2 regions of the Streptomyces sp. NPDC005402 genome follow, and region 2 is predicted to be linked to the other one. Evidence: riboswitches for the same ligand, from Rfam matches in the RefSeq annotation. Region 2 holds a riboswitch; the other holds the start of a gene.
The links. A riboswitch is a leader RNA that binds a small molecule or an ion and turns the genes downstream of it on or off. The one in region 2 is predicted to bind glycine.
Positions count from the first base shown of each region.

Region 1 (14,570 bases), on a different contig from region 2:
TTCCTGCTGGACGGCGAGCTGACCACGGCCGGCCGTCACCCGCAGAGCGACATCTTCCTCGACGACGTCACGGTCTCGCGCCGGCACGTGGAGTTCCGCCGCGGCCAGGACGGCTCGTTCACGGTGTCCGACGTGGGCAGTCTCAACGGCACGTACGTCAACCGTGAGCGGATCGACGCGGTCGCTCTGAACAACGGCGACGAGGTGCAGATCGGCAAGTACCGGCTGGTGTTCTACGCGAGCCAGCAGGGCTACTGACCCTCCCAGGGAAGGTCCATGCTTCAAACACCGAGCGGCGGTGCCGGACACGGCACCGCCGCCACGGACAGTGGGCTGATGAGCATCGGCACAGTGCTGAACGTGCTGCGCGACGAGTTCCCCGAGGTCACGATCTCCAAGATCCGTTTCCTGGAGTCCGAGGGCCTCATCGAGCCGCAGCGGACTCCCTCCGGGTACCGCAAGTTCAGCAGCCGGGACGTCGAGCGCCTCGGCCATGTCCTGAGGATGCAGCGGGACCACTATCTGCCGCTCAAGGTGATCCGAGAGCACCTGGACGCCATGGAGCGCGGCGAGGCCGTCCCGCTGCCCACGGTGGGCCGCCAGCGGGACGGAGAAACGGTCCTGGAGGTCTCGGAAGGCCCGACCGCGGCCCGGATCGGCCGGGCCGAGCTGCTCGCCGCCGCCGAGATCGGCGAGTCGGACCTGACGGAGTGGGAGTCGTACGGGCTCATCACGCCGCTGCCGGACGGGGCCTACGACGCCGAGACGGTGACCGTGGCCGCCCTCGTCGTGGAGCTCGGGCGGTTCGGGATCGAGCCGCGCCATCTGCGGGCGATGAAGGCGGCCGCCGACCGTGAGGCCGGGCTCGTGGACCAGGTGGTGGCGCCGCTGAAGCGCCACCGCAACCCGCAGACCCGCGCACACGCCGAAGCCCGTGCCAAGGAACTCGCGGGGCTCACGGTGAGGCTGCACGCGGCACTTGTGCAGACCGCGCTCGGCGTACGCCTGCCCTGAGGGCGGCCGGGGCACCGGATCGTCACCCGTTTCCTGCCCGACTACCCAAACGTCCCGGGCACGGCCTAGGGTTGCTGTGTGAACGAGCTCGATGTCGTAGGTGTCCGGGTCGAAATGCCCTCCAACCAACCGATCGTGCTCCTGCGTGAAGTGGGAGGCGACCGCTACCTCCCCATCTGGATCGGGCCGGGGGAGGCGACGGCGATCGCCTTCGCGCAGCAGGGCATGGCCCCCGCACGACCGCTGACCCACGACCTGTTCAAGGACGTGCTGGAGGCGGTCGGCCAGGAGCTCACCGAAGTACGCATCACGGACCTGCGTGAGGGCGTCTTCTACGCGGAGCTGGTCTTCGCCAGCGGGGTCGAGGTGAGCGCGCGGCCGTCCGACGCCATAGCGCTGGCCCTGCGCACCGGGACGCCGATCTACGGCAGCGACGGAGTGCTCGACGACGCCGGCATCGCGATTCCGGACGAGCAGGAGGACGAAGTGGAGAAGTTCCGCGAGTTCCTCGACCAGATCTCCCCCGAGGACTTCGGCACCAGCAGCCAGTGAGGCAGCAGCGGTCGATCCGGCGGATCAGTGGTCCGTGACGGGTCGGCCGTGTCCGGTCGTCACCGAAATGCTGGCATTTGCCACCGGCGCGTGAGAGCGTCCTGCGGCCCGCGCGGAGCGCATTCGGCTAGCCTTTCCCCGCAGTGGGGTACGGCAAACCACTCCTAGGGTGATTATCACTCGGCGTGCCGAGTGTGGCGATCGTTGACGCACCCCTGGTGACTGCCTACCGTCGAGAAGGCAGGTCAAGGACGGAGGTCGGCGTGAGAAGCAGCGGCGACGGTACGGCTGGGGGTGCCCCCGGACGGAGTCTCGGGGCAAGCGGTCCGTACCCTCCCCCAAGCTCTCAACTTCGGTCGGGTTGGGGAGATCCCCATCACGGCAGCGCGGCCGACCCCGTTCCGCAGCGACCGGCGGCCGTGCCGAGCAGCGGAGGGGCGACGTCCATGGCGTCCGAGCAGATCGGCTATCGCGGTCCCACGGCGTGCGCCGCGGCCGGCATCACCTACCGGCAACTCGACTACTGGGCGCGCACCGGGCTCGTGGAGCCGAGCGTGCGGCCCGCCCACGGGTCGGGGACACAGCGGCTCTACAGCTTCCGGGACGTCGTCGTCCTGAAGATCGTCAAGCGGTTCCTCGACACCGGTGTGTCGCTGCAGAACATCCGCACCACGGTCCAGCACCTGCGGGAGCGCGGCTTCCAGGACCTGGAGCGCATGACCCTGATGAGCGACGGGGCCACGGTCTACGAGTGCACCTCGCCCGACGAGGTCCACGCGCTGCTCCAGGGCGGTCAGGGAGTCTTCGGGATCGCCGTGGGCGTCGTGTGGCGGGATGTCGAGAGCGCCCTTTCGCAGCTGCACGGGGAGCGCATCGACACCGGGGAGACGCTCATCGGGCACAACCCCGCGGACGAGCTGGCCAGGCGGCGCAACCGGGCGGTCTGACGCCTGCCCGCCCTCTGCGGCGGGGCATTGTCAGTGGCGTAGGGCAGCATCGGACATGTGAGAAAAGCGCCCACGATCCTGCATCTCGACATGGATGCCTTCTACGCCTCGGCGGAGCAGGCGTCCAAGCCGAGTCTGCGCGGGAAGGCGGTCGTCGTGGGCGGCCTTGGACCGCGGGGAGTGGTGGCCACCGCGTCCTACGAGGCCCGGGTGTTCGGGGTGCACTCGGCGATGCCCACGGCCCAGGCGAGACGGCTCGCGCCGAACGCCGCGTATCTCGTGCCCCGCTTCGGGTTGTACAAGGCCATCAGCGAGCAGGTGATGGGGCTGCTGCGGGAGCTGTCGCCGCTGGTGGAGCCGCTGAGCCTGGACGAGGCGTTCGTGGACCTGGAGGCCGGGTCGGCGGCCTGGGACGAGGCCTCGGCGCGACTGGTCGGAGCGAAGCTGCGGGCGGACATACGGGCCTTCACCGGGCTCACGGGGTCGGTGGGGCTGGCCGCGTCCAAGATGCTCGCGAAGATCGCCTCGGAGCAGGCCAAGCCGGACGGGCTGGTGGTGATCGAGCCGGGCACCGAGCGGGCGCTGCTCGGGCCGCTGCCGGTGCGGACCCTGCCCGGGGTGGGGCCGGCGACGGGGGACCACCTGCGGCGGGCCGGGATCCATACGGTCGACGAGATCGTCGAGGCGGGGGAGGACGAGCTCGTACGGCTGCTCGGGAAGGCACACGGGCACGGGCTGTACGCCATGGCGCTGGCGCGGGACGAGCGGGCCGTGGTGGCGGAGCGGGAGACGAAGTCGGTGTCGGTGGAGGACACGTACGACGTGGACATCCATGACCGGGTCCGGGTCGGGCTCGAGGTGCAGCGGTTGGCGGACCGGTGTGTGCGGAGGTTGCGTGAGGCGGGGTTGTCGGGGCGGACCATCGTGCTGAAGGTGCGGCGGTACGACTTCTCGACCTTGACGCGGTCCGAGACCTTGCGGGGGCCCACGGATGATCCCGCCGTGGTGCGGGAGGCCGCCCTGCGGTTGCTGGAGGGCGTCGACTCGACGGGGGGTGTGCGGTTGCTGGGGGTGGGGGTTTCCGGGCTTGCCGACTTCACTCAGGAGGATCTGTTCGCCCAGGCCGCGGGGGAGGGGGTGGATCATGCCGTCGAGGAGGTGGCTGATGACGTCCCTGCTGAGGTGCGGGACGTGGTGGTCGAGCGGCGGTGGGTCGCCGGGCATGACGTGCGGCATGCCGAGTACGGGCACGGGTGGGTGCAGGGGAGTGGGCTGGGGAGGGTGACCGTGCGGTTCGAGACGCCGGGTTCTGAGCCGGGGCGAGTGCGGACGTTTCTTGTCGATGATCCCGCGCTGGAGCCGGCTGAGCCGTTGCCGTTGGTCGAGGTGATGGGTTCCCACCCGCACCTCCCGCACCTCCCGTGACAGTTCGTTGTCGGGTGCGGGTGGCCCCTGTGGGGGCTGAGCGCCTTCGGCGGCCTTGCGGGGCTGTGTGTGGGGTCGTCGCGGTTTGGGTGGGGTGTGGGGTGCCTGGCGGGCCGTCGTGGGGCGGAGAGGCGTGCAGGGCGCTGCACCTGCCGGACCACGAGGCCGACACGCCGTCGGCCACGTACCGCATCGACCTGGGTGACGGCACGGGCGTGGAGAAGACGATCTCCCGGGACACGGGCGGGAACAACAGATGGGTCTCGCTCGGGTCGTACGAGTTCAAGGGCACCCCCAGCGTCTCGCTGAGATCGGCTACGGCTGACGCGATCGGGGACGCGTAGATCGCGTGGGACGCGGTGGCGTTCGTACCGGTGGGGGACGCCGAGGGGGTCGTGAGTGCCGCGACAGGCCACATCCCGTCCACAGCGCCGTCGTGGCTGGTCGCGCAGTTCCCCGCGCCCCCTGGGGGTTCCCGGGGTTCCGGAGGGTGTGCTGAGCGGGTCTGCCAGGATCCGGATGGGGCCGGCGAGGCGTGCCGAGCGTCTGGCACGGAAGGGCTATCGGGGTCCGCGTGGGGCGGCGGGCGTGTAGGACGTCCGGCTGGGGTGGGCGTCGGCGGGCATGCAGAGCTCGGGTGGCCGCGGGGTTGTGGGGAGGGCCGGCTGGGCTGAGGTGGGCGCGGCGGTGGTTGAGGGCGGGGGGTGTCGGTCGGGTGTCGGCTTCGGCTCGGTTGCCGGGGTGGTGGGTGCGCTCCCTGCGGACGAAGACCCCGATGCCGTCGGCGACCTTGGGCGTCGTGGCCCGGTCGGACGTCGAGACGGTGCGGGGCGAGTGGTCAGGCTTCCACGTCCTCCGTGCCCGCCAGCTTGCCGAAGTCCCGGTCCGGGATCGGGGGCGGTGCCGCCACGTCGAGGCCGTAGTGGTGGTAGAGCTGGAGTTCCTGGTCGGGGGAGAGGTGGCGGCCGACGCCGAAGTCGGGGGCGTCTTTGATGAGGGTGCGGTCGAAGGGGACGCGCAGGGTGCCTTCGATCAGTTCGCTCGGCTCAAGGGGGACGAAGGCGTCCCGGGAGAAGAGGCCGGTGCGTATGGCAGCCCATTCCGGCACGCCGGTCGCGTCGTCGAGGTAGACCTCGTCGATGGTGCCGATCTTGGTGCCGTTGCGGTCGAACGCCTTGCGGCCGATCAGGTTGCGCGGATCGATGTCGGTCTGCACGTGCCCTCCACTTGGTCGCAACTCATCCGAAGCGGTCGTAAGCACTACGAAAGAGCACATCGGGGTGCGCGGCCACTCGAAGACTCGTGCGGCAGCCCCGCTGGTAGGCTTGCCAGCGGCTGCTGACCCCGTGCGGGAGAGTCCTCCAGACACCATCGGAGGCGCCGAAGGAGCAAATCCTCCCCGGAATCTCTCAGGCTCACGTACCGCACGGACGAGGTCACTCTGGAAAGCAGGGCGGGCGTCGACACCTTCCGCTCTCACCGACGGTGAAAGCCGGCGGCCTTCGGGCAGCCGGTGAAGCTCTCAGGTCGAGATGACAGAGGGGGAGGCCGTCGGGGTACCCGTGCCGGGGTACCCCTCGAAGGTCGCGTCAGACCAGGAGGCCTCCGCAATGACCGCCCACCGCATTCCACTCTCCGAGCTCGAACAGGGAATCCCCTTCGAGCAGCGTCACATCGGCCCTGATCACGAGGCTCGGGCCAAAATGCTCGCGCAGGTCGGCTACGGCTCGCTGGACGAGCTCACGGCCGCCGCGGTGCCGGATGTGATCAAGAACGCCGATGCGCTGGAACTGCCCGGTGCGCGTACCGAGGCCGAGGTGCTGGCCGAGCTGCGGTCGCTGGCCGACCGGAACCAGGTGCTCGACTCCATGATCGGGCTCGGGTACTACGGCACCTTCACCCCGACCGTCATCCTGCGCAACGTCATGGAGAACCCGGCCTGGTACACGGCCTATACGCCGTACCAGCCGGAGATCTCGCAGGGGCGGCTGGAGGCTCTGCTCAACTTCCAGACCATGGTCGCCGACCTGACCGGGCTGCCGACCTCCGGTGCCTCGCTGCTCGACGAGGGGACCGCGGCGGCGGAGGCCATGGCACTGTCCCGCCGGATGGGGAAGAACAAGAAGGGGCTCTTCCTCGTCGACGCCGACGCGCTGCCGCAGACCATCGCCGTGATCGAGACCCGTGCCGAGCCGACCGGCCTTGAGGTCGTGGTCGCCGACCTCAGCGACGGGATCCCGGCCGAGGTCGCCGGGCGTGAGATCAACGGGGTGCTCGTCCAGTACCCCGGCGCCTCCGGGGCCGTCCGGGACATCAAGCCGCTCATCGACCAGGCTCACGAGCTCGGCGCGCTCGTGACCGTCGCCGCCGACCTGCTCGCACTGACCCTGCTGAAGTCGCCCGGTGAGCTCGGGGCGGACATCGCGGTCGGGACCACGCAGCGGTTCGGCGTGCCGATGGGATTCGGCGGGCCGCACGCCGGATACATGGCCGTCCAGGAGAAGTTCGCCAGGAGCCTGCCCGGGCGGCTCGTGGGTGTGTCCGTGGACGCCGACGGCAACAAGGCCTACCGGCTCGCGCTGCAGACGCGTGAGCAGCACATCCGCCGGGAGAAGGCGACCAGCAACATCTGCACCGCGCAGGTGCTGCTCGCGGTCATGGCCGGGATGTACGCCGTCTATCACGGGCCCGACGGGCTCAGGGGCATCGCGCGGCGGACGCACCGGTACGCCACCATCATCGCGGCGGGGCTCCGCGCCGGTGGGGTCGAGGTCGTGCACGGGTCCTACTTCGACACGCTGACCGTGCGGGTGCCGCAGAAGGCCGCGGAGGTCGTCGCCGCGGCGCGGCGGAACGGCGTCAACGTGCACCTCGTCGACGCCGACCACGTGTCCGTCGCGTGTGACGAGACCACCGCTCGGGCCCAGGTGGCTGCCGTGTGGAACGCCTTCGGGGTCGAGGCCGACATCGAGGCGCTGGACGTGGCCACCGAGGAGGCGCTGCCGGACGCGCTGCTGCGTGGCGACGACTTCCTCACCCACCCCGTCTTCCACCAGCACCGCTCCGAGACCGCGATGCTGCGCTACCTGCGTCGGCTCGCCGACCGCGACTACGCGCTCGACCGGGGCATGATCCCGCTGGGCTCCTGCACCATGAAGCTCAACGCCACGACGGAGATGGAGCCGGTCACCTGGCCCGAGTTCGGGCAGCTGCACCCCTTCGCGCCCGCCGAGCAGGCGCAGGGCTATCTGACGCTGATCCGGGAGCTGGAGGAGCGGCTCGCCGAGGTCACCGGGTACGACAAGGTGTCGCTGCAGCCCAACGCCGGTTCGCAGGGCGAGCTGGCCGGGCTGCTCGCCGTACGCGGGTATCACCGGGCGAACGGTGACGAGCAGCGGACCGTGTGTCTGATTCCGTCGTCCGCGCACGGGACCAATGCGGCCAGCGCCGTGATGGCGGGTATGAAGGTCGTCGTCGTGAAGACCGCCGGGGACGGCGAGATCGACGTCGAGGACCTGCGGGCGAAGATCGAGCAGTACCGCGACGAGCTGTCCGTGCTGATGATCACGTACCCCTCGACGCACGGTGTGTTCGAGGAGCACGTCGCCGACATCTGCGCGCAGGTGCACGAGGCCGGCGGGCAGGTGTACGTCGACGGGGCCAACCTCAACGCGCTGGTGGGACTGGCCAAGCCGGGACACTTCGGCGGTGACGTCTCGCACCTGAACCTGCACAAGACCTTCTGCATCCCGCACGGCGGCGGTGGCCCGGGCGTCGGTCCGGTCGGTGTGCGGGCGCATCTGGCGCCGTATCTGCCGAACCACCCGATGCAGCCCGCGGCGGGCCCGGAGACCGGCGTCGGGCCCATCTCGGCCGCGCCCTGGGGTTCCGCGGGGATACTGCCGATCTCGTGGGCGTACGTGCGGCTCATGGGCGGCGAGGGGCTCAAGCGGGCCACGCAGGTGGCGGTGCTCTCCGCCAACTACATCGCCAAGCGGCTGGAGCCGCACTACCCCGTGCTCTACACCGGCCCTGGCGGGCTGGTCGCGCACGAGTGCATCATCGATCTGCGGCCGCTGACCAAGGCGACCGGGGTGAGCGTCGACGACGTGGCCAAGCGGCTCATCGACTACGGCTTCCACGCGCCGACCATGTCGTTCCCGGTGGCCGGGACGCTGATGATCGAGCCGACCGAGTCCGAGGACCTGATCGAACTCGACCGGTTCTGCGAGGCGATGATCGCCATTCGTGGGGAGATCGAGAAGGTCGGGGCCGGGGAGTGGCCCGCCGACGACAACCCGCTGCGGAACGCTCCGCACACCGCCGGGGCGCTGGGTGGGGAGTGGGAGCACGCCTACACGCGCGAGGAGGCCGTCTTCCCGGCCGGCGTGTCGGTCGCGGACAAGTACTGGCCGCCGGTGCGGCGGATCGACCAGGCCTTCGGAGACCGGAACCTGGTGTGCTCCTGCCCGCCGCTGGACGCGTACGAGGACTGACCTGAGGTGATGAGGGCCCCGTCTCGGCGGGGCCCTCTTTCTTTGCGCCGGGGCGGGCCTACTCCTTCGCCAGTGACACCTCGGTCGACTTGATGAGGGCCACCACGGGGGTGCCGGCGGCCAGGGCGAGGTCGGTCGCGGCGTCCGCGGTGATCGCGGAGGTGAGCTCGCCCCCCTCGACGGCGATCTTCACGGTGGCCATGGCGGCGCCGGCGGCCACGGCGGTGACCGTGCCCGGGAGCTGGTTGCGGATGGACACGCCCCGGACCGGGGCGGTGGCGAGGGAGACCTCCGTCGACTTCACCAGGGCGCGTACGGATGTGCCCTGGGCGAGGCCGAGTTCGTCGACGGCATCGAGGGTGATCGCGGCCGTGAGGTCCTGGCCGCCGTCGAGTCGGATCTTGACCGTCGCCATGGCCTCGCCCGGGGTGACGGCGGTGACGGTGCCGGGGAGCTGGTTGCGGATGCTCAGGGTCATGCGCATCAACTTAGGGCTGTATGCGGCTCATGTTCGGTATGCGCGGATCAGCCGGTGTGGACGCGCGGACGGCGGGCGCGGTCGGGTTCCGCCTCGCGGAGGACCTCTCGGGTGACGGGGGCGACCTCGCCCTGGCCGAAGAGGAAGAAGCGGAGGAAGTTGGCGAAGGGGCTGCCTTCGGTCCACTCGAAGTAGATGTGCGGGGTGCAGCCGGTGGTGTCGCGGACGTGGAGGAGGAGGGCGGCCAGGGCGTTGGGGATGGAGGAGGACTCCAAGGTCAGGACGCGGTAGCGGCCGTGGAGGACCTCGCCGCGGACGGTGAGGCTCGCCTCGAACTCGGAGGGGTCCAGGACGGTGACCTCGACGAAGACGAAGTCCTCGCCGGGGATGTCGTTGTCCTCTCGGATCTGCTCGATCTTGTCGCGGTACTCGGCCCGGTCGCGCTGATCGGGTTCGTTGGCGATGAAGCGCATCTTGCGGCTGGCCATGTCCCGGATGAAACGTTCCGCCATGTCGTCGAGCGTCACGCTGGTCACGCGCAGCTCGAAGGCGCGGGCGAGGCGTGAAAGCAGCGAGACGAGGATGATGCCGGCGATGAAGCAAGCGCCGATCTTGACGCCGTCGGGGCGTTCGATGACGTTGACGACGGTCGTGTAGAGAAACACCGCCGAGATGACGGCGAAGCCGATGGCCCAGCCGCGCTGGCCGGCCTTGTGGGCGGCGATGGTCACCGCGATCGCCGCCGAGCTGATCAGGACCAGCACGCCGGTGGCGTAGGCGCCACCCTGTGCGTCGACGTTCGCGTCGAAGATCCACGTGACCAGGAAGGCGATCAGGATGAAGACGATGACCATGGGGCGCACCGCGCGGGCCCAGTGCGGGGCCATGCCGTAGCGGGGCAGGTAGCGCGGCATCAGGTTGAGCAGGCCGGCCATCGCGGAGGCGCCGGCGAACCACAGGATGGCGATGGTCGAGATGTCGTAGACCGTGCCGAAGACGCCACCGAGGTAGTTGTGGGCAAGGTAGGCCAGCGCGCGGCCGTTGGCCGGGCCGCCCGGCTCGAAGTCCCTCTCCGGGATCAGCAGGGTGGTGATGAAGCTGGTGGCGATCAGGAAGCAGCTCATGATGAGGGCTGCGACGGTGAGCAGCTTCTTGGTGTCGCGGATCCGGCCCGTGGGGCGTTCCTCGGTGTCATCGGGGTCGCCCTTGACGTGTGGCATGACGGCGACGCCGGTCTCGAAGCCGGAGAGGCCGAGGGCGAGCTTGGGGAAGACGATCAGGGCCACGCCGATCATCACGAAGACGTTGCCGTGCTCGGTGGTCAGGGCGCTGGACCAGTCGGTGATGACGTGTTCCGCGGTGATGATGTGCCACAGGCCGACGATCACGACGACGACGTTCAGGGAGAGGTAGATGCCCACCAGGACGGTCGCGACGCCGACGGCCTCCAGGAAGCCCTTGAGGAAGACCGCGCCCAGCAGGGCCACGAGGACGAGGGTGATCAGCATCTGCTTGTCGTGCAGGGCGCCGGTGAGGTGCGGGTTCTCGACCAGGTGGGTGGAGGCGTCCGCCGCGGACAGGGTGATGGTGATCAGGAAGTCGGTGGCGGCGAAGCCGAGCAGGGTGAGGACGAAGAGCTTGCCCTGCCAGAACGACAGCAGCCGTTCGAGCATGGCGATCGAGCCTTCACCGCGGGGGCTCTCCTCGGCGACCCTGCGGTACACGGGCAGGGCGCCCGCGAGGGTGACGATCACCAGGACGATGGTCGCGATGGGGGAGAGCAGGCCGGCCGCGAGGGCGGCGATGCCGGGCTGGTAGCCGAGGGTGGAGAAGTAGTCGACGCCGGTCAGGCACATGACCCGCCACCAGGGCTGGCCCTGGTGCGGGGGTTCCGGTTCGGCATGGGGGCCGGTGTGGCCGCCGCTCTTGCCCATGTCGGACAGGCCCTCCAGCATCCAGGAGCGCAGACGACTCGGGGGAGGGTGCTCGGTGGTGGCCATCGGGGCGTGCTCCTAGATGCGGCTCAGCTCGGGTCCGGCCGCCCGTCCGACGGCGGGACCAGCGTAAGCGGAGAGTGACGTTCGGGCCCGTGCTTGGAGGGTGTGCGGGCGTCAAACTTCCGTTAAGACTCGGCCTGCGGAACGTCAGAGGTGGGTGATGGGCCAGTTGAGAGGGCCGCCGTACGCCCGCTTCGAGTTGCCTGGGTGGAGTGGTCTCGATGGACACGCAGCGTCATGTCGGGGCAGGAACGAGCGGTGGGGATCTCCGGGCGGTTGCAGGTGAAGGCCGAGCAGACCGGTCGGGCCGCCGAGGCCCCGAGGGTCTCCGTGCTGCAGACGGTGTGCTGTGGCAAGGGCGAGCCCCAGGTCACCGCACGAGCCGCGGGGCTGGGTGGGCGGCGGCGTCCGGAGAGCTTCGCGGGCACGCCCGATCGGATCGTCGACCTGGTCGGGCGGTACGTCGACGCCGGGGTTGCCCGCGTCCATCTGCGAGTGCTGGACCTGGAGGAACGGGCCACTGGAACGGGCTCCGAGGTGCTGCCGCAACTGCCGGAGCGGCGGTGCTCGGCCGCCTGACACCACGTCAACCATCTGCCTCGGGGGAGATGTCCAAGTCCCCGATCGAGACCCGCGAAGCCGGTGGAAGCGCCGTCGACAGACCGGGCGATGTCGCCGCGATCGGCGTCGCCTGCGCTCTCCGGGGGCGGACAGCCGCGGACGCCACCGCTGGGCACCTCGACACGCTGTTCGGCTCACGAAAGGAGCTGACATCACGCGGAGTGGGTGGCAGTGCAGGCCAGGCCCCTGGCTGGTGGGTCGAGGTGAAGCGGTCCGTGCGGAATCTCCGCGCCGGAGCGCTTCGTAATGTTCGCCAGTGCTACCGAATGTTTCGGCAGTTCGGAGGCGTCAGGCGTGGCCGAGGTGCGGTGACACGGGTCGTCGGAGGTTTCTCCCGGCCCCGGTGCACGGCGGGTTGGTCCGGTCTGGATCGGCTGCCCGTGTGGGGGGCCGACGTGAGGTGCCCATGCCTCGGCGCTCTGGCGCCGAGGGGAGTCGAGCGGGATGCCCCGGATCGGTTCCGCGCCGCAAGTGTTCGCCGCGCGAGCGGTCCCCATCTCTCTAAGCGGGTCCTTCCGGGGGGAGTTGGCGGATCAATCCGCGAACATTCCCCGTGCACAGGGGGTTGCCACCGTTTAGTAGCTGTCTCTAGGGTGCGGCAGCAGCGAAGCTTTCTGGATCTCTTCCGAAACTTTCGGACCGCAGGACGGACAAGGACGGCTCCGTCCCGTACCCAAGGAGCGCATCATGGGCGACCCGGCACTGTCCCGCCGTGGTTTTCTGGCGGCGTCCGCCGCGGCCGGTCTGGGCATGACGGCACTGACCGGCTGTGGCGGCGACTCGGACGGAGGATCGTCCGACGGGACGACCACGGTGGAGTGGTGGAACATCTCCACCACCGAGCCGGCGAAGAGTGTCTGGGCCAGCCTCGCCAAGAAGTACGAGGCACAGAACCCCAAGGTCAAGATAAAGATCGTCCAGTTGGAGAACGACGCCTACAAGTCGAAGATGACGGCGCTGACCGCCTCCGGGAAGCTCCCCGACATCTTCCACACCTGGGGCGGCGGCGTTCTCAAGCAGCAGGTCGACGCGGGGCTCGTGGAGGATCTGACCGACCGGACCAAGCCGTGGGCCGACGGTCTGCTGAAGGTCACCAAGGAGCCGTACATCTACGACGACAAGGTCTACGGCATTCCGTTCGACATGGGCATGATCGGCTTCTGGTACAACAAGAAGCTCTTCACGCAGGCCGGGGTCAGTGAACCCCCCACCACCTGGGGCGGCTTCCTGGAGGCCGTGAGCAAGCTGAAGTCGAAGAACATCACGCCCATCGCCCTCGCCGGCAAGGAGAAGTGGCCCGGCATGTACTACTGGGCCTACCTCGCGATGCGCACCGCCGGCATCGACGCCCTCCAGAAGGCCAGCGAGGACAAGGACTTCACCGGCGCCGGATTCGTCGAGGCCGGCCGGCACCTCAAGGAACTCGTGGACCTCCAGCCCTTCCAGAAGGGCTTCCTCAACGCCGCCTACTCCACCCCCACCGGCCAGGCGGCCGCCGTCGGCAACGGCAAGGCGGCCATGGAACTCATGGGCCAGTGGGCCCCGTCCGTGGAGGCCGACAGCGGCAAGGGCCTCGGGAACGACCTGGGCTTCTTCCCGTTCCCCTCGGTCGAGGGCGGCAAGGGCGCCATCACCGAGGTGTTCGGCGGCGGCGGCGGACACGCCCTGCGCCGGGGCGCCCCGCAGGCGGCCGTCGACTTCCTGAAGTTCTTCGCCTCCGAGGCCACCGAACTGGAACTGGTCAAGAAGACCAGCGTCCTTCCGGTGCTGCCGAACGCGGAGAAGGCCATGACCGACCCCAACCTCAAGCTCGTACAGGCCCAGTTGAAGGCCGCGACCGGCTTCCAGCTCTATCTCGACCAGGCGTACGCGCCCGCCGTCGGCCAGGAGGTCAATGACAGCGTGGCCGCGCTGATTGCCGGCTCCAAGTCCCCCGAACAGGTCGCCCAGTCGATCACGCAGACGGCGAAGGAAGAGCAGTAGCCCGCGATGACCTCCACGTTCCTCGCAGACAAGCGGAGCGGTCCGGGCACCGATCTCCCGCCCCCGGAACACGTCAGGGCCCGGGGGCGGGGCCGCCGGCGCGTCACGCACTGGCTCACCGCGGTCGGCTTCCAGCTGCCCGCCCTGGTGCTGTTCATCGGCATGGTCCTGCTGCCGATGCTGTTCGCGCTGTACGCGGCCTTCTTCCGCTGGGGCGGCTTCGGCATGCCCTCCGACTACGTCGGCGTCGACAACTTCACGTCCCTCTTCGACAACCCCGTCTTCCTGGGCGACCTGTGGCGCTGTCTCGTCCTGGTCGTGCTCTCGCTCGCGCTCCAACTGCCGTTCGCGCTCGCCATGGCGGTCCTGCTCAACCAGAAGTTCCGCGGCCGGGCCGTCTACCGGATGCTGTTCTTCGCGCCCTACGTCCTGTCCGAGGCGATCACGGGCGTGCTGTTCAGCATGGTCTTCGCCCCGGACGACGGGCTCGCCGACCACATTTTCGGCGCCGTCGGCCTCGACGGGGTGGGTGGGCTGTGGTTCGCCGACCCCTCGTACGTCATGGCGACGCTCTTCCTGGTCATGATGTGGAAGTACTTCGGCTTCCACATGATGCTGTACCTGGCCGGACTCCAGTCCATTCCACGGGAGTTGACCGAGGCGGCGCTCATCGACGGAGCCGGTGCCTGGCAGCGGTTCCGCAACGTCACCCTGCCGCTGCTCGCGCCCACCCTGCGGATCAGCGTCTTCCTGTCCGTCATCGGGTCGATCCAGCTCTTCGACCTGGTGTGGGTGGTCACCCAAGGCGGCCCCGACCACCACTCCGAGACCATGGCCGTGACCATGTTCCAGTACGGCTTCAAGCGCTATCAGGTCGGCTACGCCAGCGCGATCAGCGTGGTCATGTTCGGCATCTGCCTCGTCTTCGCCCTCGCCTACCAGCGGTTCGTGCTCCGCCGCGACCTCGAAGGGGCCACTACGACGATGAGGGGGGACGGCAAGTGACCGCCCGCAAGACCACCGCTCGGACCCTGCCCCTGCACGCGATCCTCGTCGC
Region 1 is NZ_JBEXFB010000037.1:41,946-56,515, reverse strand. Features, by position in the region: gene ABZT02_RS41970 (FHA domain-containing protein) at 1-258, shown strand, start outside; gene ABZT02_RS41965 (MerR family transcriptional regulator) at 277-1,014, shown strand; gene ABZT02_RS41960 (bifunctional nuclease family protein) at 1,093-1,566, shown strand; gene ABZT02_RS41955 (MerR family transcriptional regulator) at 1,830-2,513, shown strand; gene ABZT02_RS41950 (DNA polymerase IV) at 2,571-3,938, shown strand; gene ABZT02_RS41945 (hypothetical protein) at 4,040-4,282, shown strand; gene ABZT02_RS41940 (PRC-barrel domain-containing protein) at 4,777-5,154, opposite strand; glycine riboswitch at 5,278-5,373, shown strand; gene gcvP (aminomethyl-transferring glycine dehydrogenase) at 5,549-8,434, shown strand; gene ABZT02_RS41930 (TOBE domain-containing protein) at 8,493-8,912, opposite strand; gene ABZT02_RS41925 (APC family permease) at 8,960-10,912, opposite strand; gene ABZT02_RS41920 (hypothetical protein) at 11,147-11,488, shown strand; gene ABZT02_RS41915 (extracellular solute-binding protein) at 12,218-13,513, shown strand; gene ABZT02_RS41910 (sugar ABC transporter permease) at 13,520-14,518, shown strand; gene ABZT02_RS41905 (carbohydrate ABC transporter permease) at 14,515-14,570, shown strand, end outside.
Region 1: linked by a shared signal. The riboswitch ahead of gcvP (aminomethyl-transferring glycine dehydrogenase) and the one ahead of gcvT (glycine cleavage system aminomethyltransferase GcvT) in region 2 are both predicted to bind glycine.

Region 2 (14,570 bases):
AGCTCGGGGTTGTTGACCAGCGCCATGGCGATCATCGCGCGCTGGCGCATACCGCCGGAGAACTCGTGCGGGTAGCCGTCGACGCGCTTGTCCGGCTCGGGGATACCGACCCGGTCGAGCATCTCGACGGCCCGCTTGCGCGCGACCTTCTTACTGACGTCGTTGTGGACCCGGTACGCCTCCACGATCTGGCTGCCGATCGTGTAGTACGGGTGCATCGCGGACAGCGGGTCCTGGAAGATCATCGCCATCTCGCGGCCGCGCAGCCGGCGCACCTCGTCCGGGTCGGCGGAGACCAGTTCCTTGCCGTCCAGCCAGATCTCGCCGGACATCTGGACGTTCTTGCCGCGCGCGCCGAGCCGGTGCAGGCCCATGATGGCCAGCGAGGTCACCGACTTGCCGGAGCCCGACTCGCCCACGATGCAGAGGGTCTTGCCCTTCTCCACCTGGAAGCTGAGCCCGTCCACGGACTTGACCAGTCCGTCGTCGGTCGGGAAGTGCACCTTGAGGTCGCGGACCGCGAGGAAGGCGTCGGGGGCGTTCCCCGGAGCCGGCTCGCCCAGGGCGGCACCGGTCTTGGAGAGTTCGGTCACGAGAGCCTCACCCGCGGGTCGGCGGCGGCGTACAACAGGTCCACCAGGAGATTTGCGATCACGACGAAGAAGGCGGCGAGCAGGGTGACGCCGAGGATCGGGGGCAGGTCGTTGTCGGTGATGCCCTGCACCGCGTACTGGCCGATGCCGGGCAGCGAGAACACCGTCTCGGTGATCACGGCGCCGCCGAGCAGCAGACCGAGGTCCATGCCGAAGACGGTGATGATCGGGGTCAGCGCGGCCCGCAGCCCGTGCCGGGTCACGACGTTGCGCTCCCGCAGGCCCTTGGCGCGGGCCGTGCGGATGAAGTCCTCGTTCATCGTCTCCATCATCCCCGAGCGGGTCAGCCGCGCGTAGATGGCGGAGTACAGCAGGGCGAGCGAGCACCAGGCCGGGAAGAGCGTGTTGGCCCACTGGGCCGGGTTCTCGGTGAACGGCACATAGGTCCGCCCGAAGATCGGCCACTGGTAGGTGAAGAGCAGCAGTGCCAGGTTGCCCGTGAAGAACATGGGCAGCGAGACACCGGCGAGCGCGACACCCATGAAGGTGCGGTCGAAGAAGCTGCGGGGCTTGAGGGCGGAGATCACGCCGATCACCACACCGGAGACCAGCCACAGCACGGCCGCACCGGCGGCCAGCGAGACGGTCACCGGAAGGCGTGAGGTGAGCTGCGGCCAGACCGCCACGTGGTTCTTGAAGGAGTAGCCGAAGCACGGCGCGTCACAGTGCGCCGTCGTGGGGCCCAGGTTGTAGGTGGCGCCGGACACGATCCCCTTGATGAAGTGCCAGTACTGGGCATACAGGGGCTCGTCCAGACCGAGGTTCTGCTTGACCGCGGCGATGTCGGCCTTCGTCGGACTCTTTCCGATGTACTGCTGCGCGAGCTGGTCGGCGGTCTGGCCGGCCATCCGCGGCAGCAGGAAGAAGATCGCGAAGGTGACCGCGGTGACGACCAGCAGCAGGATCACTGCCGCGAACGTCCGACGGAGGATGTACGAGATCACGGGGACCGGCGCTGGTGCCCGCGGGCCGCGAGGCCCACGGGCACCAATGCCTTCACCTGCCTTCCGGGGCTACTTCTTGGTCGTGCCGATGTTGAGGTAGTCGTACTGACCGCTGAAGGCCGCCGTGGACACCAGGTTGGTGAAGCCCGCCGGACGGTACAGCAGGACCTTGAAGTAGGTCAGCGGGACCAGCGCCGCGAGGTCCATCGCACGCTTGTCGATCTGCCCGTACAGGGCGTTGCGCGCGGTGTCGTCCTCGGTGGCGATGGCCTTCTCCAGCATCTCGTTGATCTGCTTGTCGTTCAGATACGAGAGGTTGGTGTTGCCGGACGCGCCGATCGCGTCACCGTGCAGGATCTGCTGGAGGAAGCCGTAACCGGAGTTCCAGTCGGCACCCCACTGCATCATGTGCAGGCCGATGTTCTGCTTCTTGTCGAACGTCGGCACACCCGCGTAGTCGGTGAAGTACTTGCCCGACGGGTACTGCTTCAGGCTGGCGTTGATGCCGACCTTCTTCAGCGAGGCGATGATCGCGGTGGCCGCGTCGATCTCCTGCGGGCGGTCGCTGCGCGCCGAGATGTTGGTGTTGATCGACGTCTTGCCGCAGGCCTTCAGCTGCTCCTTGGCCTTGGCGACGTCACCCTTGTTGCCGGTGGTCGCGTAGACGTCGGCCTTCGCGTAGCCGGTGATGTCGGGCGGCAGGACGGTGGTGGCGATGTCACCGCGGATCGGGCCGCCCTCGGCGGTCTGCACGGAGACCTTGTCGACGGCGTACTCGACGGCCTTGCGGCACTCGACCTTGTTGAACGGCGCGACCTGGTTGTTGATCGCCATGTAGACCAGACGGCCACCGTAGGTGTTGTCCGTGTTGGACTTCAGGTTGGCGTCGTTGACGACCTTCGCCTGGGTCGCGGCCTGGACACCGGTACCGCCGAGGTCGATCGCGTCACCGGCCTGGACGTCCTGGTCGATCGTCTCGGCGTTGACCTTGAGCTTGACGACGATCTTGTCCGGGTACTGCTTGCGCAGCGGGTCGGTCTTCGGGTCCCAGTTCTCGTTCTTGACGAGGACGGCCTGCTTGCCCTCGTCGTAGCTCTGGAACTTGTACGAGCCCGAGGACACGATGCTCTTGACGTAGTCGATGCCGGTGTCCTTGGCCTTCGGCACCGGAGCCGTCTGCGGCGTCGCGACCAGGTAGTCGAACTCCTGGAAGGGACGGTTGAGCTTGAAGACGATCGTGGTGTCGTCCGGCGTCTCGATGGACTTCAGGCCCTCGGCGCTCTTGTCCTTGTACGGGCCCTTGTAGGCCTTGCCACCCTCCATGAACTGCTGGAAGTAGTTCGGGCCGAGGGAGAGCACGTCACGCGCGAAGTTGGAGCGCTCGACGGCGTACTTGACGTCCTTCGAGGTGATCGCGGTGCCGTCCTGGTACTTCAGGCCGGAGCGGATCTTGTACGTCCAGGTCTTGCCGCCGTCGCTCGGCTGGCCCGCCTTCTCGGCGAGGTCCGGGACCAGGGTGTTGCCCTCCTCGCCCGGACCGGGCTTGAAGGTCATCAGCGGGCGGGCGTACAGCCGGCTGAGGTTGTACATGTAGGCGTAGTACGTGTTGCCGGGGTCGAAGGAGTCCGGGACGTCGGAGTACTCGTACGTGACCGTCCCACCCTTCTGGGTGGAGGCGTTGACGACACCCTTGGTCGCTGCGTTGGCCCCAGCCGACTTGTTCCCGTCTCCACCGTTGTCATCGGCCTTGCTGCAAGCCGAGAGCAACAGGCTCGCACTGCCGATGGCCGCCACTGCGGCCAGCGCTGACCTTCGCATGATGGTCTGCTTCCCCTTCAATTGTCGGAAATCTTGTGAACTCTCACCGCGGTCGCGGGTCAGCGGCTGCGCGGGTCGAGAGCGTCGCGGAGACCGTCGCCGAGCAGGTTGAACGCCAGGACGGTCACGAAGATGGCCAGACCAGGCACGATCATGAACTGCGGGTCGACCTGGTAGAAGTCGACGGCCTGGTTGAGCATGCCGCCCCAGGAGGCCTGGGGAGGCTGGATGCCGACGCCGAGGAAGCTCAGCGACGCCTCGAAGAGGATGTTGGTCGGGATGAGCAGCGTCGAGTAGACGATGATCGGGCCGACGAGGTTCGGCAGCAGCTCCCGGAAGAGGATGTACGGCCCCCTGGCCCCCATCCCGCGCGAGGCGTCGACGAACTCCCGCTCGCGCAGGGCCAGGGTCTGGCCTCGCACGATGCGGCCCAGGTAGGGCCAGTTGAAGAAGCCGATGACGAAGATCAGCACGCTGATGTGCAGCGGCAGACCCTCAAGGCCGAAGGCGCCGCCCTGGAGCGTGGCCGAGATGGCGATGGCGAACAGCAGGAGGGGGAACGCCAGGAAGGTGTCCATCAGCCGGCTGATGATCGTGTCGACCCGTCCGCCGTAGTAGCCGGCGACCACGCCGAGCACGGCGCCGATCGTGTTGGACAGGATCGTGGCGCCGAAGGCGACGACCAGCGACACCCAGGAGCCCTCGAGGATGCGGGTCGCGATGTCGCGGCCGAACTTCGGCTCCACACCGAGCGGGTGCGACCAGCTCATGCCGCCGAAGTCGCCCTTGGGCAGCGAGGTGTTCGGGTCGATCAGATCCTGGTGCAGGGCGTTCGGGTCCAGCCCGAACATGGCCTGGATGGGCCGGGAGAGCACCGCGAGCAGGATCAGCAGGATGACGATCACGCCACCGGCGACCGCCACCTTGTCCTTCTTGAACCGGGACCAGGCGATCTGCCCCAGGGAACGGCCCTCGATCTGCCCCTTGTCGACGCCGACGAGGACAGCCTCCGGCTGCGCCTCGGCCTGCGCCCCGGTGGTCTCGATCGGTGCGGTCACAGTGACCCGACCCCTCTCGCCGGTGGTGACCGGCCTACACCTGCCGTGGATTACGGCTTTGTCGACTTGCTCAGCTCGCAGGAACGTCTGATCCTGCGTCTGCCTGGGGAGTCTTCAGCTTCGCTGCGATCACCCGCCAGGCCTGGCGAGGAAAGTATGCGTAACCGTGATGCAGTACGAGGGATTCCGTTATCCGAACAGCGGGTAACACACCCCGGACGCATGCCAGTTGGGACAAAACAGCACAATAAGAGATCTTCGCGACGATCCGCCGCTATCTACGCGCGAAGAAATGTGGCCGTTATGTAAACGAGCCGAACGCTTGTCATTGCTCTCAGTAGCCGCCGCGGGCCGGTGGGTAGCCGTACCCGGCTGCCGGCGACTGGGCGGGCGATCCGTGGGCCTCGCGGTCGTAGAACGGACGGGCGCCGGCGCGCATCCACAGCGCCACCGGGTCGTACTCGTCGGACATCGCCACGGTCGACACCGGCAGCCCGTCCGGGACGGCGCCGATCGACTGCTGCATCATCGCGCGCACCGAGTCCACGGCCGAGGGGCTGGTGTCGTACACGTCCAGGCCGATGGCCAGATACGGCGCCCCGAGCGCCGGCTGCACCCAGGCGCGGCGCAGCGAACGGACCGCCGGGGTGCGGTGGGCGTTCTGCACCAGCAGGGCGTAGAACTGGGGGATCTCGATGCCGGGTTCGGAGAGCCGGAGCGGCCCCGCGGGCTGGCGCTCCAGGCCGGTGGCGATGCGGCGCAGGTCGAGCCAGGGGATGCCGACGCCGCCGCCGGGGGCGTGCGGGTTGAGCCAGAGACCGTAGTGGTCGGGATAGAGCGTGCGGGCCACGTCGATGCCGTCGACCACTTCGTACGAACGGTTCCAGCCACTGGCGCTCAGCTCCTGGGCCGAGGTCACACAGGGGGCGTAGCCGTAGCCGCCGACCTCCATGTTTCCGTACTGGGCGTCCGGGGAGCCGGACTGGCCGTGCCACAGGAGCATCCAGATCTGGCCGGAGCCGGGGCTGGCGAGTGCCTTGAGCAAGGCCTCGTAGGCGTCGTAGCGCCCGGGCGTCACCTGGCGCAGCATGTGCTCGACCTGGCCGGTCGTGGTGCCGGTTCCGCTGGCGCCGCTCACGTTGTGCCGCCCCTTCTTGAAGGTTGCCCCAGGTATGGGAACAGCTTAAGCGCCTACCGGGTCGGGGCTTGTTGACCGTCGGCGGTGCGGGGCGCGTGTGGCGCCCCTGACAGCAGGTCTAGTGACCGTGCAGGTAGAAGGGCCGGACCTGCTCGCGCATCCAGTGGCCCACCGGGTCGTCCGCCACGTCCAGCAGGACCAGGTTGACCGGCCACCGCACCGGGGTGTGCCCGAGGGCCCGGCCGAGGGCGTCCATCGGCAGGGTGCGCAGGTCGCCCTCCCACTGGGAGAGTTCCACGCCCACGAACATGACCGGCTCGGCCGTTTCGATGGCGGCCAGGCAGCGGCGGGCCGTGAGGACCACTCCGGTGGCCGCGAACTCGGCGGACGCGGCCGCCAGGAAGTCGACCGGGTCGTCCTGCCAGTCCGGCTCGTAGAGCTTGACCCGGCCACCGGTGTTCGGCCCGTCCAGCGGAGTGCGGCCCACCCGGCACAGGTCGGCGACGGCGGCGGGCGGGAGGGGGACGCCGACCACGCCGTCGGGGTTCACCGCGATGCCCACGTGCGGGGGCAGACCCCGGGCGAACTCGACCGCCGGGGCGATGGTGTACGAGAGATGGCTGCCGACGACCTGGCGGAACTGCTCCTCGGAGCTGAAGACCGGGACGAACGCCTGGCCCCCGATCTCCAGGGTCGGCAGGTCGAGGGGGCCGCTGTGCGGACCGCCGCCGTTCGGCAGGGGGATCCAGACGAAGCTGCGGCCGAGCACCTCGATGATCCGGCCGCCCGCCGAGGGCATGCCGAGGGAGGCCGAGAGCACCTCCTCCAGCTCGTTGCCGGGCCATCCGCCGTGCGGATGGGGGTGTGGGTGCGCCTGCCCTGGAAAGTCCGCGGGAAGATCCGCCGGGAAGTCCATCTGTCTGACCGCCTGCTGTGAACCGCTACTGATGTGGCTGAAGGCTAGCGGGTGCGACGCAAAGGTGGCTCAGCCCGGGAAACCCGCCCGCCTCAGCCCGTGAACCCGATCCGCCGCAGCACGGCCGCCGCGTCCCGGTCGATCAGCACCGCCGAACCGCAGCCCTGGGGCAGGTCACCGCGCTCCACGGAGCGGATGAGCCGGGCGGCGGCCCCCCGGTGCCGCAGGAAGGCGTACCGCGAGACGCCCCGGCCGCGCTCGCGCTGGCCCTCCAGCGCGGTGTCCGCCGTGACGTCGAGCAGCAGCAGATGCAGGGTGCCGCCCCGGCGCCGGGCCGCGCGGGCCAGCCAGCCCCGCACCCAGGCCTGCGTCCCGCAGTCGTGCACGACGACTCCCTCGCCGGAGCGCAGGGCGCGGCGCAGCCCGGCGTAGTGCGCGAGCCGGACCAGGGGGCGGTAGACGGCGTAGGGCAGTAAGCGGGACAGCCGGCCGTCCCAGCGGTCACGGGTGTCCTGGGAGTCGATCCGGACGCCCTGGACCGCACGCTTCATCAGCGTGGACTTGCCGCTGCCGGGCAGGCCGGTGATGACGACGAGGTCCCCCGGGCCGAAGAGCAGGGCGTGTGGACTGCGGCCCGCGCGGTCGCGCAGGTCACGGACGACCGGGCGGGCCTCGACGGCCGGGACCGCGGGCTGCTCGGGCAGCGCGATGGCCGAGGTCGTCGCGTACGCCGTGGTCCTGTTCACCGTCATCGTCCTCCTCCGGGATCGGGGTTCCCCTCCCCACCGAGCGTAAAGAGAAGGTAATGGATGATCTCTCGCGTTTCTGTATGCGTACCGCCACAAGGCAGTTACAAAGGGAGGAGCCGGATGCGGCCCTGCCCTCGGCGTCCGGGGCATGCAATGATGGCCGCGCCAACTGCATACCGGCCGCTTGAATCCGCGCGGGAGAGTCCCGGGTACGTGTACCCGGGCGCCGAAGGAGCAAGTCCCTCCCTTGAATCTCTCAGGCCCCGTTACCGCGCGGGCGAGGCACATCTGAAAAGCGGGCCACCGACGTCGGTGGCCCCACCCACGGTGCAAGCCCGAGGTCACTTCGTGATCAGGGCGAACCTCTCAGGTTCCGATGACAGATGGGGAGGAACGCCCTCGCCTGTCATGCCTTGGATTCTGGAGACGACCGTCCGATGACCAGTTCTGCACCCCGGCACACCGCGCTCGACGCCCTGCACCGCTCCCTCGGCGCCACGATGACCGACTTCGCCGGCTGGGACATGCCCCTGCGCTACGGCTCCGAGCGCGACGAGCACAACGCGGTGCGCACGAAGGCCGGACTGTTCGATCTCTCCCACATGGGCGAGATCACCGTGACCGGACCGCAGGCCGCCCAGCTGCTGAACTACGCCCTCGTCGGCAACATCGCCTCCGTGGGCGTCGGCCGGGCCCGCTACACCATGATCTGCCGGGCCGACGGCGGCATCCTGGACGACCTGATCGTCTACCGGCTGGGCGAGACCGAGTACATGGTCGTCGCCAACGCCTCCAACGCCCAGGTCGTCCTCGACGCGCTGACCGAGCGCGCGGCCGGCTTCGACGCCGAGGTGCGGGACGACCGGGACGCGTACGCGCTGATCGCCGTACAGGGTCCGGAGTCCCCCGGGATCCTCGCGTCCCTGACCGACGCCGACCTCGACGGCCTCAAGTACTACGCCGACCTGCCGGGCACGGTCGCCGGGGTCCCCGCGCTGATCGCGCGCACCGGGTACACCGGGGAGGACGGCTTCGAGCTGTTCGTGAAGCCGGAGCACGCGGTCGAGCTGTGGCAGGCGCTGAGCAAGGCGGGCGAGGGCGTCGGACTCGTCCCCTGCGGGCTGTCCTGCCGGGACACGCTGCGGCTGGAGGCGGGCATGCCGCTCTACGGGCATGAGCTGTCCCGCGAGCTGACCCCCTTCGACGCCGGGCTCGGGCGGGTCGTGAAGTTCGACAAGGAGGGTGACTTCGTGGGCCGCGCGGCCCTGCGTGAGGCCGCGGAGCACGCGAACCACGAGCCGCCCGTCCTGGTCGGCCTGATCGCCGAGGGCCGCCGGGTCCCCCGCGCCGGGTACGCCGTCGTCGCCGAGGGCAAGGTGGTCGGCGAGGTCACCTCCGGCGCCCCCTCGCCCACGCTGGGCAAGCCGATCGCGATGGCGTACGTCGACGCCATGTACGCCGCGCCGGGCACGACGGGTGTCGCCGTGGACATCCGGGGCAGCCACGAGCCGTACGAGGTCGTGGCGCTGCCGTTCTACAAGCGCCAGAAGTAGCCGCCGTAAGTGATGCTGAGCACAGAGCCGCTGCTCACGCACGCCTTTCGCAGTCCCCCTTCACCCAGCACTCCCTCGCGTACAGGAGAATTCAGGCCATGAGCAACCCCCAGCAGCTGCGTTACAGCAAGGAGCACGAGTGGCTGTCGGGCGCCGAGGACGGCGTCTCGACGGTCGGCATCACGGAGCACGCGGCCAACGCGCTCGGCGATGTCGTCTTCGTCCAGCTCCCGGAGGTCGGTGACACGGTGACCGCGGGCGAGACCTGCGGCGAGCTGGAGTCGACCAAGTCGGTCAGCGACCTGTACTCCCCCGTCTCCGGTGAGGTCACCGAGGTCAACGAGGACGTCGTGAGCGACCCGGCGCTGGTCAACTCCGCCCCGTTCGAGGGCGGCTGGCTGTTCAAGGTACGCGTCACGGAGGAGCCGGCCGACCTGCTCTCCGCCGACGAGTACACCGCCTTTTCCGCCGGCTGAGGAGTCCGCACCCGATGTCCGCACTGAACACCCCCCTGCACGAACTCGACCCGGAGATCGCCGCCGCGGTCGACTCCGAGCTGGACCGTCAGCAGTCCACCCTCGAGATGATCGCGTCGGAGAACTTCGCTCCGCTCGCGGTCATGGAGGCCCAGGGCTCGGTCCTCACCAACAAGTACGCCGAGGGCTACCCGGGCCGCCGCTACTACGGCGGCTGCGAGCACGTCGACGTGGCCGAGCAGATCGCCATCGACCGGGTCAAGGAGCTGTTCGGCGCCGAGTACGCCAACGTGCAGCCCCACTCCGGTGCCTCCGCGAACCAGGCCGCCCTGTTCGCGCTGGCCCAGCCCGGCGACACCATCCTCGGGCTCGACCTCGCCCACGGCGGTCACCTGACCCACGGGATGCGGCTGAACTTCTCCGGCAAGCAGTTCAACGTGGTCGCGTACCACGTGGACCCGGCGACCGGTCTGGTCGACATGGCCGAGCTGGAGAAGCTCGCCAAGGAGCACCGGCCCAAGGTGATCATCGCCGGCTGGTCCGCCTACCCGCGGCAGCTGGACTTCGCGGAGTTCCGCCGGATCGCCGACGAGGTCGAGGCGTATCTGTGGGTCGACATGGCGCACTTCGCCGGCCTGGTGGCCGCGGGGCTGCACCCGAACCCCGTCGAGCACGCGGACGTGGTCACCTCCACCACCCACAAGACGCTGGGCGGACCGCGCGGCGGGATCATCCTCGCCAAGCAGGAGTTCGCGAAGAAGCTGAACTCCTCCGTCTTCCCGGGCTTCCAGGGCGGTCCCCTGGAGCACGTGATCGCGGCGAAGGCCGTGTCCTTCAAGGTCGCGGCCTCGGAGGAGTTCAAGGAGCGCCAGCGGCGTACGGTGGACGGTGCGCGCATCCTCGCCGAGCGTCTGACGGCCGACGACGCCCGGGAGGCCGGGGTCAACGTGCTCTCCGGCGGCACCGACGTGCACCTCATCCTCGTCGACCTGCGCGAGTCCGAGCTGGACGGGAAGCAGGCCGAGGACCGTCTCCACGAGGTCGGCATCACGGTCAACCGCAACGCCGTCCCGAACGACCCGCGCCCGCCGATGGTGACGTCGGGCCTCAGGATCGGCACGCCCGCCCTGGCCACCCGCGGCTTCACGGCCGAGGACTTCGCCGAGGTGGCGGACGTGATCGCTTCGGCACTGAAGCCGTCGTACGACGTGGAGGCGCTGAAGGCCAGGGTCAAGGCCCTCGCCGACAAGCACCCGCTGTACGCCGGCCTGAACAAGTAGTTCCGCGGTGGGGGCACCCGACGACGTGTGCCCCCACCCTTTGTGAAGGAGTTCCCGTGGCCATCTCGGTCTTCGACCTGTTCTCGATCGGCATCGGCCCGTCGAGCTCCCACACGGTCGGCCCGATGCGCGCGGCCCGCATGTTCGCCCGCCGCCTGCGCAAGGAAAGCCTGCTGCCGGCCGTCGCCTCGGTCCGCTGCGAGCTCTACGGCTCCCTGGGCGCGACCGGCCACGGCCACGGCACCCCGAAGGCGGTGCTGCTCGGCCTGGAGGGGGCGTCCCCGCGCACGGTGGACGTGGAGAGCGCGGACGACCGGGTGGCGGGCATCAAGGCCACGGGGGTCCTGAAGCTGCTCGGTGAGCGCGAGATCCCGTTCTCCTTCGACGACGACCTGGTCCTGCACCGCCGTAAAGCCCTCCCGTACCACGCGAACGGCATGACGGTGTGGGCGTACGACGCCTCGGGCGCGGAACTGCTGTCCAAGACCTACTACTCGGTCGGCGGCGGCTTCGTCGTGGACGAGGACGCGGTCGGCGAGGACCGCATCAAGCTCGACGACACGGTGCTGAAGTACCCCTTCCGCACGGGTGACGAGCTGCTGCGCCTGACCAAGGAGACCGGTCTGTCGATCTCCTCCCTGATGCTGGAGAACGAGCGCGCCTGGCGCACGGAGGAAGAGATCCGGGCCGGGCTGCTGGAGATCTGGCGCGTGATGCGGTCCTGTGTGTCCCGGGGCATGTCCCAGGAGGGCATCCTGCCCGGCGGTCTGCGGGTGCGCCGACGCGCCGCCATGACGGCCCGTCAACTGCGGGCGGAGGGCGACGCGTTGGCCCATTCCATGGAGTGGATCACGCTGTACGCGATGGCGGTCAACGAGGAGAACGCGGCCGGCGGCCGCGTGGTGACGGCCCCGACGAACGGCGCGGCCGGCATCATCCCCGCGGTCCTGCACTACTACATGAACTTCGTTCCCGGCGCGGACGAGGACGGCGTGGTCCGCTTCCTGCTCGCCGCGGGCGCCATCGGCATGCTCTTCAAGGAGAACGCGTCCATCTCGGGTGCCGAGGTCGGCTGCCAGGGCGAGGTCGGCTCGGCCTGCTCGATGGCCGCGGGCGCCCTCGCCGAGGTCCTCGGCGGCTCCCCCGAACAGGTCGAGAACGCCGCCGAGATCGGCATGGAGCACAACCTGGGCCTCACCTGCGACCCGGTCGGCGGCCTGGTCCAGATCCCCTGCATCGAGCGCAACGGCATGGCCGCGGTGAAGGCGGTCACGGCGGCGAAGATGGCACTGCGGGGGGACGGCTCGCACATGGTGTCCCTCGACAAGGTCATCAAGACGATGAAGGACACCGGGGCGGACATGAGCGTGAAGTACAAGGAGACGGCGCGGGGCGGGCTGGCGGTGAACATCATCGAGTGCTGAGGGGCACCACCAGGACCGTCGGCACATGGCCCCTCGGTGTCAGCCGCCCTCTGCCGAGAGCAACACGTGCCGTATCAGCTTCCCGTCCATCTTCGGCACCACCAGGTCGTACGTCCCGTCGGCGGCCACGAGTTCGTAGCGGTCGAACTTGTGCGCCAACGGCACCTTTTCGGCCGTGAGCCTCAGCTGGAACGGCGGGTGCAGGGTCGCGGTGCGGTCGCCGCGCCGGTCGCTCCAGACCGGAGCCTCCGCGGGGGCGAGCCGTAGGTACCCCTGCCGCAGTCGGGCGATGCTCTTGCCCTTGCCGACGGAGCGCGTGTCCACGCCGCCGATGTTCTTCGTGAAACCCACGACCCGCAGCGTCTGGCCGTTCTCGTAGTCCTCGATGTCCTGCGCGGGCGTGCGGCGTCTGATCCATGTCCAGCGCAAAAGCACGTCCAGCACGGTCTGCGTACCCGCGGAACGCCGTGCCGCGGTTGTTTTCTGCCCCATCAGTTCTTCTGCCTTCGTCCGATCTCAGAGAAGTATTCGGCCGCCTCTCGCAGCGCGGTGTCCAGCCTGGGCAAACCCGTGGAGAGCCACCACTGCCGCTCCGCGTTCTCGCCTTCACGCCACGCCCGGATGTAGGCCTCCTCAAGCTCCGAAACCTGTTCGACGATCTCGCTGAGCTCGTCCGCGGAGAGCTCTCGATGCCCGGTCGCATACAACCAGTGATTCATCTCCTCGCGTGCGATCAGAATCTCGCCCACCCGACGAAGGTGCAGACCGCCGACCTTCTTACTGACGATGATGTCCGCGAGGATCCGATTCGGGTTTTCGTCTTCTTCGGGCACCAGAATTCACTCCAGCATTCATTTTCGACGTCAATTTCGGGATGCTCCGACTATTCGTCCAGCATTCGCTGCAACCTGACCATTCCTCTGCCACCCGCCGGAATATCGACACCACCGGCCCGCAGAATGTCGACACAGTAGGTCACGCAGCTGTTGGTGATTCCATCGTACGGACCCAGTTCCGCGTCGATGGAGTCCTCCTGCGCCTGCCGCGCGGCGGCGGCGTCCGGGAGGTCGAAGGTGCGCTCGATGGTGTTGGGGCCGAGTTCCTCGGCGATGTCCGCGGTGGTGGGCTGACCGCTGAAGGAACCGTTGATGTCGGGGACGCCGTTGATCACCTGTTCCGTCTCCAGCGGCGGCTGGCCGGGCGCGTTCACGCGGATGGTGGCGTGGCCCGTGGAGCCCATGTCAGGATCCCACCGGAGCGTCGCGGTTCCGCGCTTCGAAGGCGTGGGCACGCTCTTGGGCTTGGCCGTCTGGCTGATGTACGCGCTGCCGGACGAGCCGCCGACGTACCGGATCGCCGACGTCGGCTGGCCCTTGGCCACCGAGTCGTAGGTCCGTTTGGCCAGTTCGTGCGCCGCGCCCTTCGTCGTGCCGTCGTACATGTCGGTCTTGCGGCCGAGAATGTCGTACGTGTAGCTGAGTGTCTTCTCGTCGGCCGTGCCGAGCGCCGTGGTGGTCGTGGCGACCTGGTCCAGGTCCGTGTACGTCGTCTTCGTCGTCCCCGTGTCGGGGTCCGTCGACGTGATCTTGCGGCCCATCAGGTCGTAGCCGTAGGACCAGGTGGTGCCGTCGTCGTCGACGACCTCCTTGAGCCGGCTCTTCGCGTCGTAGTGGTACTTGATGGAGGTGTAGGAGCCGGTCGGGGTGCCGTTGTCGTACTGCCGGGTCTCGGTGGTGCGGCCGAGTGTGTCGGTCAGCGTCGTGGTCGCGACCCCGCCCTTGCTCAAGAGCGCTGAGCCAGCAGGTCCCGGTCGCCCCCGTTCGGCGTGCCGACAATTCTCTGCACTTCGGGCATGGCTGACCTGTACGGCGTGTCCACCGCTTTCCCGGTCGCCACTCACGCGGAGGTGGAGGTCGGCGCAGACCGCCGGGTCGCCCGCGGCGATACACGGGCGCGGTCGGGGTTCCCGCAGCGGGTCTGTGGGGCATCATCAACTCCCGTCCCCCCACACTCATTTCACTCTCACTTCAAGGAGCCCCCACATGCTCCGCGGCATCGATGTCAGCGCCTACCAGTCCTCCAGCTACAGCACGGAGGGTCTGTCCTTCGTCTTCATCAAGGCGACGGAGGGCCGCTCCTACACCAACCCGAAGCTCTCGGCGCAGACCAAGCACGCCCGGGACGCCGGGCTGGTCGTCGGCTTCTACCATTTCCTCTGGCCCGGCAACCTCACCGCCCAGGCCGAGTACTTCGTCAAACACGCCCCCGAGAAGGGGGGCGACATCCTCGCGGTCGACTGGGAGACCACGGGCGACGGCACCCACGCGAGCAATGCCGAGAAGGACGCCTTCATCCGCAAGGTGCGGCAACTCCGCCCGAACAACCGGGTCGTTCTCTACACGAACAGGCACTACTGGTTGAACGTCGACACCACGTCGTACGCCGGCGACGGACTCTGGATCGCCGACTACGTCACGGCAGGCAAGCCCCGCATCAAGGCGAAGTGGCGCTTCCACCAGTACACCGACGACCCCGTGGACAAGAACGTCGCCGACTTCGCG
Region 2 is NZ_JBEXFB010000031.1:39,819-54,388, forward strand. Features, by position in the region: gene ABZT02_RS39800 (ABC transporter ATP-binding protein) at 1-593, opposite strand, end outside; gene ABZT02_RS39805 (ABC transporter permease) at 590-1,597, opposite strand; gene ABZT02_RS39810 (ABC transporter substrate-binding protein) at 1,667-3,415, opposite strand; gene ABZT02_RS39815 (ABC transporter permease) at 3,475-4,473, opposite strand; gene ABZT02_RS39820 (enhanced serine sensitivity protein SseB C-terminal domain-containing protein) at 4,808-5,563, opposite strand; gene ABZT02_RS39825 (enhanced serine sensitivity protein SseB) at 5,730-6,527, opposite strand; gene ABZT02_RS39830 (AAA family ATPase) at 6,620-7,279, opposite strand; glycine riboswitch at 7,462-7,558, shown strand; gene gcvT (glycine cleavage system aminomethyltransferase GcvT) at 7,714-8,829, shown strand; gene gcvH (glycine cleavage system protein GcvH) at 8,928-9,305, shown strand; gene glyA (serine hydroxymethyltransferase) at 9,320-10,585, shown strand; gene ABZT02_RS39850 (L-serine ammonia-lyase) at 10,642-12,009, shown strand; gene ABZT02_RS39855 (hypothetical protein) at 12,049-12,501, opposite strand; gene ABZT02_RS39860 (hypothetical protein) at 12,501-12,842, opposite strand; gene ABZT02_RS39865 (RHS repeat domain-containing protein) at 12,893-13,795, opposite strand; gene ABZT02_RS39870 (glycoside hydrolase family 25 protein) at 14,052-14,570, shown strand, end outside.